One region of the Petroclostridium xylanilyticum genome, then DNA from elsewhere that is predicted to be linked to it. Evidence: predicted binding sites of a transcription regulator. Region 1 holds the regulator's gene; the other holds the start of a gene.
What was found. Region 1 encodes HrcA, which represses chaperone genes, less so after heat shock. Its sites were predicted from a motif close to TGTTAGCACTCNNNNNNNNNGAGTGCTAACA; they were not measured.

Region 1 (4,224 bases):
AGTACAACCTCGACCTTGTCACTACGGCGCCCAGTGTAATCTATAAAGTAATTAAGAAAAATGGAGAAATAATTAATGTAGATAATCCTACCAACCTTCCTCCTCCAACTGAAATTGATTATATGGAAGAGCCCATAGTAAAAGCCTCTATTATGGTACCTACTGAATATGTAGGTAATATTATGGAATTATGCCAGGAACGCCGGGGAATTTATAAAGATATGAGTTATATTGACGAGGGCAGGGCCGTACTAACCTATGAGCTTCCGTTAAATGAGATTATCTATGACTTTTTTGATGCTTTAAAATCCAGGACAAAAGGTTATGCTTCTTTTGATTATGAATTGCTGGGATATAAAAAATCTGACCTTGTAAAATTGGATATACTGTTAAATGGTGAGGTAGTAGACGCATTATCTTTTATTGTGCACAGTGAAAAAGCATACACCAGGGGCAGAAGAATTGCGGAAAAACTAAAGGAATCCATCCCAAGGCAGCTTTTCGAAATACCTATACAGGCTGCTATAGGCAATAAAGTAATTGCACGGGAAACGGTAAAAGCATTGCGTAAAGATGTGCTGGCAAAATGTTATGGCGGGGATATCACCAGGAAGAAGAAACTGCTGGAAAAGCAAAAGGAAGGAAAGAAGAGAATGAGGCAGGTAGGTACGGTTGAAGTCCCTCAGGAAGCATTTATGTCAGTATTAAAGTTAGACTAAGATATTATATATGGTTCACAGTTCACAGTTAACAGTTAACAGTTAACAGTTAACAGTAATAAACGATTTAATAGCTTTTGCTGTGAACCGTGAACTGTGAACTTATTGACTTTATCTGCCATGTAAAATCATTATCAGTAAATATATAGATATAGAATTTGACTAATGTCGTGGGAAAAATTATGAAAAGATTAGGATTATATATTCATATCCCTTTTTGTATTCAAAAATGTTATTATTGTGATTTTAATTCCTATTCAGGACTTGAATATGTAAAAGGCGATTATGTAGATTGTCTTATCAAAGAAATGTATCTTTATAAAGATAAGCTGGATAATATTATAGTAGATACCGTTTATATAGGCGGAGGTACTCCTACATGCCTGGAAGAAACACAATTGGAAAATATATTAAGGAATTGCTTTGATACGTTTAAAATTAATGCTAATTGTGAAGTGTCTATAGAGTCCAACCCCGGAACCCTTTCCAGGAAAAAGTTAAGGGTATTGAAACAGTGCGGTGTAAACCGTTTAAGTATAGGTTTGCAGTCGTGGGATGATATGCAATTAAAAGCACTTGGGCGGATACATTCCAAAAATCAGTTTTTAGAGAATTATTATACTGCCAGGCAGGAGGGATTTCATAACATTAATATCGATTTAATGTTTTCCTTGCCTGGACAGGACCTGGAGCAATGGCAAGTTACCCTGAATAATGTAATACAATTAGGCCCGGAGCATGTTTCCTGTTATGCGCTTAAAATAGAAGAGGGTACAAAATTTTATGATGATTATCACAATAACAGGCTTCACCTACCCGATGAAGAAACAGACCGGAGTATGTATGATAAAGCAGTACAGATGTTAACTCATCACAGCTATAATCATTATGAAATATCAAACTTTGCAAAAAAGGGTTTCGAATGCAGGCATAACTTGATATACTGGAAAGCTAAAGAATATATAGGCATAGGTGCCGGTGCACACTCTTACCTCAATGGAGAGCGATATTCTAACATAAATTCTCCGCAGGAATATATTAAACAGACAGGACAAAATAATTTTCCTATAGCGGAAAAAATACAATTAAACATTGAAGATAAGATGTCTGAATACATGTTTCTTGGTCTTCGATTATTAGAGGGGATTAGTGCACAAGAATTTTTGGAACGGTTCAATATAGACTTGAATTCTGTATTTGGAAACCAGTTAAATAAATTTGTCCGATTAGGCTTAGTGGAACAGCAAGGCGACAAATACAGGTTGACCAGGCGGGGATTAGATGTGTCCAATCAAATTTTTGTAGAATTTATTTAGGATGAAAATAAAAAATACTCTTGACAAAGGAAAACACAAGTGATATTTTAAAAATAGATTTTAGCACTCATTGCATTAGAGTGCTAACAAAGTTGAGGTGATTATAGTGGAATTAGGAGAAAGAAAAAGAAAAATACTTCAAGCAATTATCGATGACTACATTAGTACTGCTGAACCGGTTGGATCTCGTACTATTGCAAAAAAGCATGAGTTAGGTCTTAGTTCTGCTACAATCCGCAATGAGATGGCAGACCTTGAGGAGATGGGATATCTTGAGCAACCGCATACCTCAGCAGGTAGAGTACCTTCTGATTTAGGATATAGATTATATGTAGACCAGCTTATGAAAAAATATCAACTTACAGTGTCTGAAATTCAAAAAATTCAACATGCTATGGAATTAAAGATCCAGGAACTGAACCAGGTTATTCAGCAGGCATCTTATGTAATTTCCAAGCTTACTCAGTATACCACTGTTGTCTCAACACCTCAGATGAAAAGAAGTTCAATTAAGCATTTACAGCTTATACCAATAGATTCTTTTAGTGCATTGCTGGTTATCATTACGAATACCGGAGTTGTTAAGAATCAGACTATTAAGATTTCAAATGGGGTTGGTGTTGATTTTTTAAATAAGCTTACTGCTATTTTAAATGATAAATTAGCAGGTTTAACGATAGAGCAAATTAATTTGCAAAAAATTCAGGAAATTAGAAAAGAGATGCGTTCTAATGAAGAGATGCTCATGCCCATTCTGGATCATATTTCTGATACCATTGCAGCTATAGATCGTTCTGATATATATCTGGGAGGCACTACCAATATTTTTAATTTCCCAGAATATAATGATATTGAAAAAGCAAAGGAATTCTTCAGTTTTATTGAGCAAAAGAAAAATCTGCATAAACTTCTTAGCAGCACTTATAACGGCAATAAAATAAATATCATGATAGGCAGGGAAAATGAATTTTCGGAAATGAAGGAATGCAGCCTGGTCACATCTACTTATTCCATAGGTGACAAGGTTGTGGGCGTGATTGGCATTATAGGTCCTACCAGGATGGAATATGCCAAAACAATTTCTTCATTAGAATATTTAACTGAGAATTTTAATCGTATCCTAATGAAATTATTCTATGAAGGCAAGTCTGACTAAAAATAGCAAAGGATGGGGAATAATGAATAAAAAGACAGCAGATGTTGAAAATCAAAACTTAGAGAGCACAGAGGAAAATATGAATGAAGAAGAGGTGGATAAAGCTGAAAATACTGAAACATGTGAAAAGACAGCCTCTCAAGAAAATGAAGACATCGAGGCATTAAAAGCTCAACTTGAAGATCAGACAAAAAAAAGTGAAGAGTATTTTGGTATATTGCAGCGCACTATGGCTGAGTTCGATAACTATAAGAAAAGAACGGTAAAGGAAAAAGAAAACATCTATAGTGATGCTGTAGGTGATACGATTTCTCAACTGCTTCCTGTTTTAGACAACCTGGAAAGGGCTGTTAATTCTTGTAAAGAAGGTGTGGATTCTGCCAAGCTTCTAGAAGGGGTAGAAATGGTATTAAAGCAGTTTAATGACTCCCTTTCGAAGCTAGGGGTAGAAGAAATTAAGGCAAAAGGCGAAATTTTTAACCCTGAACTTCATAATGCGGTTATGCATATAGAGGATGAGTCAGTTGGTGAAAATATCATTGTCGAGGAGTTTCAAAAGGGCTACAAGATAAAAGATAAGGTTATTCGCCATAGTATGGTCAAGGTGGCAAATTAAAACAGTTCACAGTTCACGGTTCATGGTTCGCAGGTGGTTGCTTTTGGGCTTCTGTGAACCGCGAACGCTAAATAAACATTAAAGAATATTTTTGATTCTAATAATTTTACTTTAGGAGGTAAATAGACATGGGAAAAATAATAGGTATTGACTTAGGAACAACCAACTCTTGTGTTGCAGTTATGGAAGGTGGAGAACCTGTAGTTATTCCAAATGCCGAAGGTGCAAGAACAACTCCCTCTGTTGTAGCATTTACAAAATCTGGAGAAAGATTGGTAGGTCAGGTAGCAAAGAGACAGGCAATTACAAACCCTGATAGAACTATTATATCAATTAAAAGGGATATGGGTACCGATAGAAGAGTACAAATTGATGATAAAAAATATACGCCTCAGGAAATTTCTGCAATGATTTTGC
Region 2 (4,224 bases), on a different contig from region 1:
TTGATCCTTGTCCTCCATTTTAATATCGTGGGATTAAAATGGTCATAATGGCTGTGGGATGAAAATACCAGGACAGCATTGTTTTGTATTTCTGAAGGGTTGATTACTCCTGTTTCCAAACAGGGAGGCTGCCGAACAGGAGTGTCTTTATAATAATCAAAAACAATAAAATGATTTGGAGTTTTAATAGCAAAACCGCTGTGAAATAAATACCATACATGTGCTTCGTGGTGTAAGAAAGTTTCTTTAGTCAATAGAATCACCTCTGAATATAAAGTTATACTGGCTCTTTAATGAAAAGCCAAATATCCATTGCGCTAACAAGCTCTAAGCTTTTCCTCAACATTCTTTCCATAGTACGATTCAAAAAAGTACGATTCAAAAAAGTACGATTCAAAAAAGTACGATTCAAAAATCTTTTACTGATAATTTGGTTTCTCATTAAGCAGGATTAACATGCACCAGCACATCTTTTGCGTGTTTAAAGCCTTTTACCTTCTGCTTTATTTGGGCTGCGATGCTGTGTCCCTCCCGGACTGTCATATCACCCTTTACTGAAACCTTCACAATGATGATAAATCCAAGCCCTATAGGTTTTGCGGTAACGTCATCCACATGATCTACCCCGTTAATGGATTCGATTGCTTTTATAATATCTGACTTTAACGCTTCATCGATAGTGGTATCCATTAACACATGATAGGAACTGCTAAAAATGCGGATACCGATGAAGGCAATCCATAGAGAAATCCCGATTCCTACAACGCCATCAATCCAGTAAATTCCCTGACTGCCAAAAATAATGCCGAGCAAAGTAGAAGAGGTAACAAATACATCATTCCGGTGATCCTCAGAATTTGCGAGGATGAGCAGATTGTCTTCGCGGCGTCCGGCATTTCGTGTATATATAAACAGTCCGGATTTTAATATGATTGTTAGCAAAGCAACTCCGGTCAGCCACCAGGAAAAAATAAATGTCTCCCTGTGAAGAATGGCATCCAATGAGCTGCGAAAAATTTTATAGGCGACAAGCAGGAGAGAAAAACTGATAATCATGGAAAAAATATATTCTGCTTTGCCATGACCATACGGATGGTTATCATCTTCCGGTTGACTGGCAATTTTATTTCCGGCATAAGTCATTGCAGAAGCAAATACGTCTCCTGCACTGTTAAAGCCATCGGCAATCATGGCCTGGCTTCTACTGATAAATCCTACTATTAACTTTAGAATTAATAATAATATGTTTGCTGCAATGCCTAAAATAGCAATTTTCTTTGTTAACTGATATCGGTCCATTTCCTATCTCCTGCCTAATTACTGTTAAAATTATTTAATATTCTTTTATAATTAACCAACTTTAAAGCCAAATATTTAGCTTTAAAGTTGGTTAATTTCATCGATAACTACATTAGTTTATTTATAATTTTGATATAGGTTATCGATATTATTCTGTGTTGTTTCCTATGATTAATAAATTAAATATACAATAATAAATAGAGTAAATTCATTCCAAAACTGTATTAGTTATATTATAGATATTCATTTATATAAATGCAATAGTAAATGTTTTATGCGCTTTTGTTTTTTTTGATATACTTTCTTAGGCAAGGACAAAAAGCAGCAAAGCTGCTTTAATGCAACACATTAAAAGGAGCTTGCTGCTTTAATTGCCCCGCATGCCAGCCGCTTGCCTGCGTCACCGGCCGGTTGGGTACGGTAGTTATCGGGATTTTGATGTATAATGACAGCCCTGCCTATCACGTCTATAGGTTTGAATTTATTAGTGAAAAAGCACATCCTGGCATAACCGTTATTTGAAAATAATACCGGAAAATCTCCTGCATGGTTGCCATGGGGTTGATTGGTGGGATTCCAATGTTCTCCGGCAGCCTGGAATGGATTTTCGGGATCACCTACTTCGCAATTTCCAAACTCGTGTATATGAAACCCGTGAGGACCGACAGGGGCCTTATCCCCTTGGGCAGGCTGGTATGGTGGAAGACCTGTCACTTCTACCGTTACCCTGGTACCCCCGGGTGCATCTTCAAAAAGCACGGTTCCTTTTAATTGTGGAGCGAGTGGTCCTCCAACTATGTGGGCAATCGCCTTTATATTCCTATTTGATTCTGGCATTTTCCTATAAGGCTCGTTATTAGGGCTAAAAAATATATATCCCCCCCAGTAGGGACACATCATTTTATTTCTATACATATCCATTATCGATAACTCCTTTTAATAAAAATATGATTTGGCTTAATACAGTTTATGATTCTTGTGCCAGCGTTGTTCCATATAATAGAGAGGGTGATTTTCCGGCTGCAACATTCTATACGTGATGCTACTTACCCGTCACAATGTATGTCATATATTTAGTGTTATTTATATATATTACTACTGGCTTCGGAGGTATGTTGTTAGCACTCTATGACGACGAGTGCTAATTTCTTCTTGACAATGTATTTTTTCCAGGTGTAAAATATAAAATGCAAAAAGCTAAATATCCTATAAGTCTTATGACTTATATAGTTTATGAATAGAAAACAAAACACTTAAGATGAGGAGGGGTTGTAATGATTCATGAAAATGGGAATATTGCGGTACATACTGAGAATATTTTTCCTATTATCAAAAAATGGTTGTATTCTGATAAAGATATTTTTGTCCGGGAATTAGTTTCCAATGGTTGCGATGCAATTAGTAAATTAAAGAAATTATCCGCAATTGGTGAAGCGGAAATTCCTGAAGATACAAAATATTATGTAAAAGTAGTCTTTAATAAAAAAGATAAAACGCTCCAGTTTATAGATAATGGTATTGGTATGACTGCCGAAGAAGTTAAGAAGTATATTAATCAGGTTGCTTTTTCAGGAGCGGAGGATTTCCTGGCAAAATACAAGGATAAGACGGATGAAGGCAGTCAAATTATCGGGCATTTTGGATTAGGATTTTATTCAGCTTTTATGGTAGCCGGTCGCGTTGAAATTGATACCCTTTCCTACCAAAAAGATGCTGAAGCGGTAAAATGGATTTGTTCCGGCGGGACAGAATACGAGATGGATACTTCCAAGCGCGCTGAAAGGGGTACTACTGTTACTTTACACATTGCCGAAGACAGCGAGGAGTTTCTGGATGAATTTAAGTTAAGAGAGATATTACTAAAATATTGTTCATTCTTACCCGTTGAGATCTATTTGGAGAATGCAGACCCTGAGAAGAAGGATAAAAAAGACGGTGAAAAAGAGGAAGCACCAAAGCCTATTAATGATCCGCACCCACTATGGCTCAAAAAGCCTATGGATTGTACTGATGAGGAATACAAGGACTTTTACCGGAAAGTATTCCATGATTTTAATGAACCTTTGTTCTGGATTCATTTAAATGTAGATTATCCGTTTAACCTGAAGGGTATTTTATATTTTCCTAAGTTGAGGCATGAATTTGAAAGTATTGAAGGACAGATAAAATTATATAATAATCAAGTATTTGTAGCCGATAATATTAAAGAGGTAATCCCCGAGTTTTTAATGCTGCTAAAAGGTGTGCTGGATTGTCCTGATTTACCTTTGAACGTATCCCGTAGTTTCCTGCAAAATGACGGTTATGTATTGAAGGTTTCAAGTCATATTACAAAGAAAGTTGCTGATAAGCTGACCGGACTCTTCAATACCGAAAGAGAAAACTATAACCGTTACTGGGATGACATCCATCCGTTTATTAAATACGGATGTATCCGTGACAATAAATTCTATGAAAAAGTAAAAGATATTATCATCTATAAAACAATTAACGGGGAATATGTTACTTTAAAACAATATTTAGAAAAGAATGAATCCAGGCATAAAAACAAAGTATTTTATGTAACAAATGAAAAGCAGCAGGCCCAATATATTAACCTGTTTAAAGAGCAGGGATTGGATGCAATATTGCTGCCTTCAACAATTGATACGCATTTTATCCAGTTCCTCGAGATTCAGGAAAAGGATGTGAAGTTTAACCGTATAGATTCCGACCTCTCTGAAAGCTTGAAAAATACAGAAGATAAACAGGATGAAACTGCTGATAAAAATATAAAGGAAAGTCTGGAGAAGATATTCAAAGAGACATTAAATAACGAAAAGTTGAAGATACAGGTAGAGAATCTAAAAGCTGCCAATGTCTCCGGAATGATACTATTATCCGAGCATTCAAGAAGAATGCAGGAAATGAGCGCAATGTTTGGCG

Region 2: the regulator HrcA is predicted to act here: its motif matches at 2,416-2,446, upstream of htpG (molecular chaperone HtpG).

The regions. Positions count from the first base shown of each region.
Region 1 is NZ_NPML01000011.1:30,009-34,232, reverse strand. Features, by position in the region: gene lepA (translation elongation factor 4) at 1-719, shown strand, start outside; gene hemW (radical SAM family heme chaperone HemW) at 902-2,035, shown strand; gene hrcA (heat-inducible transcriptional repressor HrcA) at 2,142-3,191, shown strand; gene grpE (nucleotide exchange factor GrpE) at 3,214-3,807, shown strand; gene dnaK (molecular chaperone DnaK) at 3,936-4,224, shown strand, end outside.
Region 2 is NZ_NPML01000002.1:41,220-45,443, forward strand. Features, by position in the region: gene CIB29_RS00330 (MBL fold metallo-hydrolase) at 1-254, opposite strand, end outside; gene CIB29_RS00335 (cation diffusion facilitator family transporter) at 442-1,299, opposite strand; gene CIB29_RS00340 (superoxide dismutase family protein) at 1,648-2,136, opposite strand; gene htpG (molecular chaperone HtpG) at 2,574-4,224, shown strand, end outside.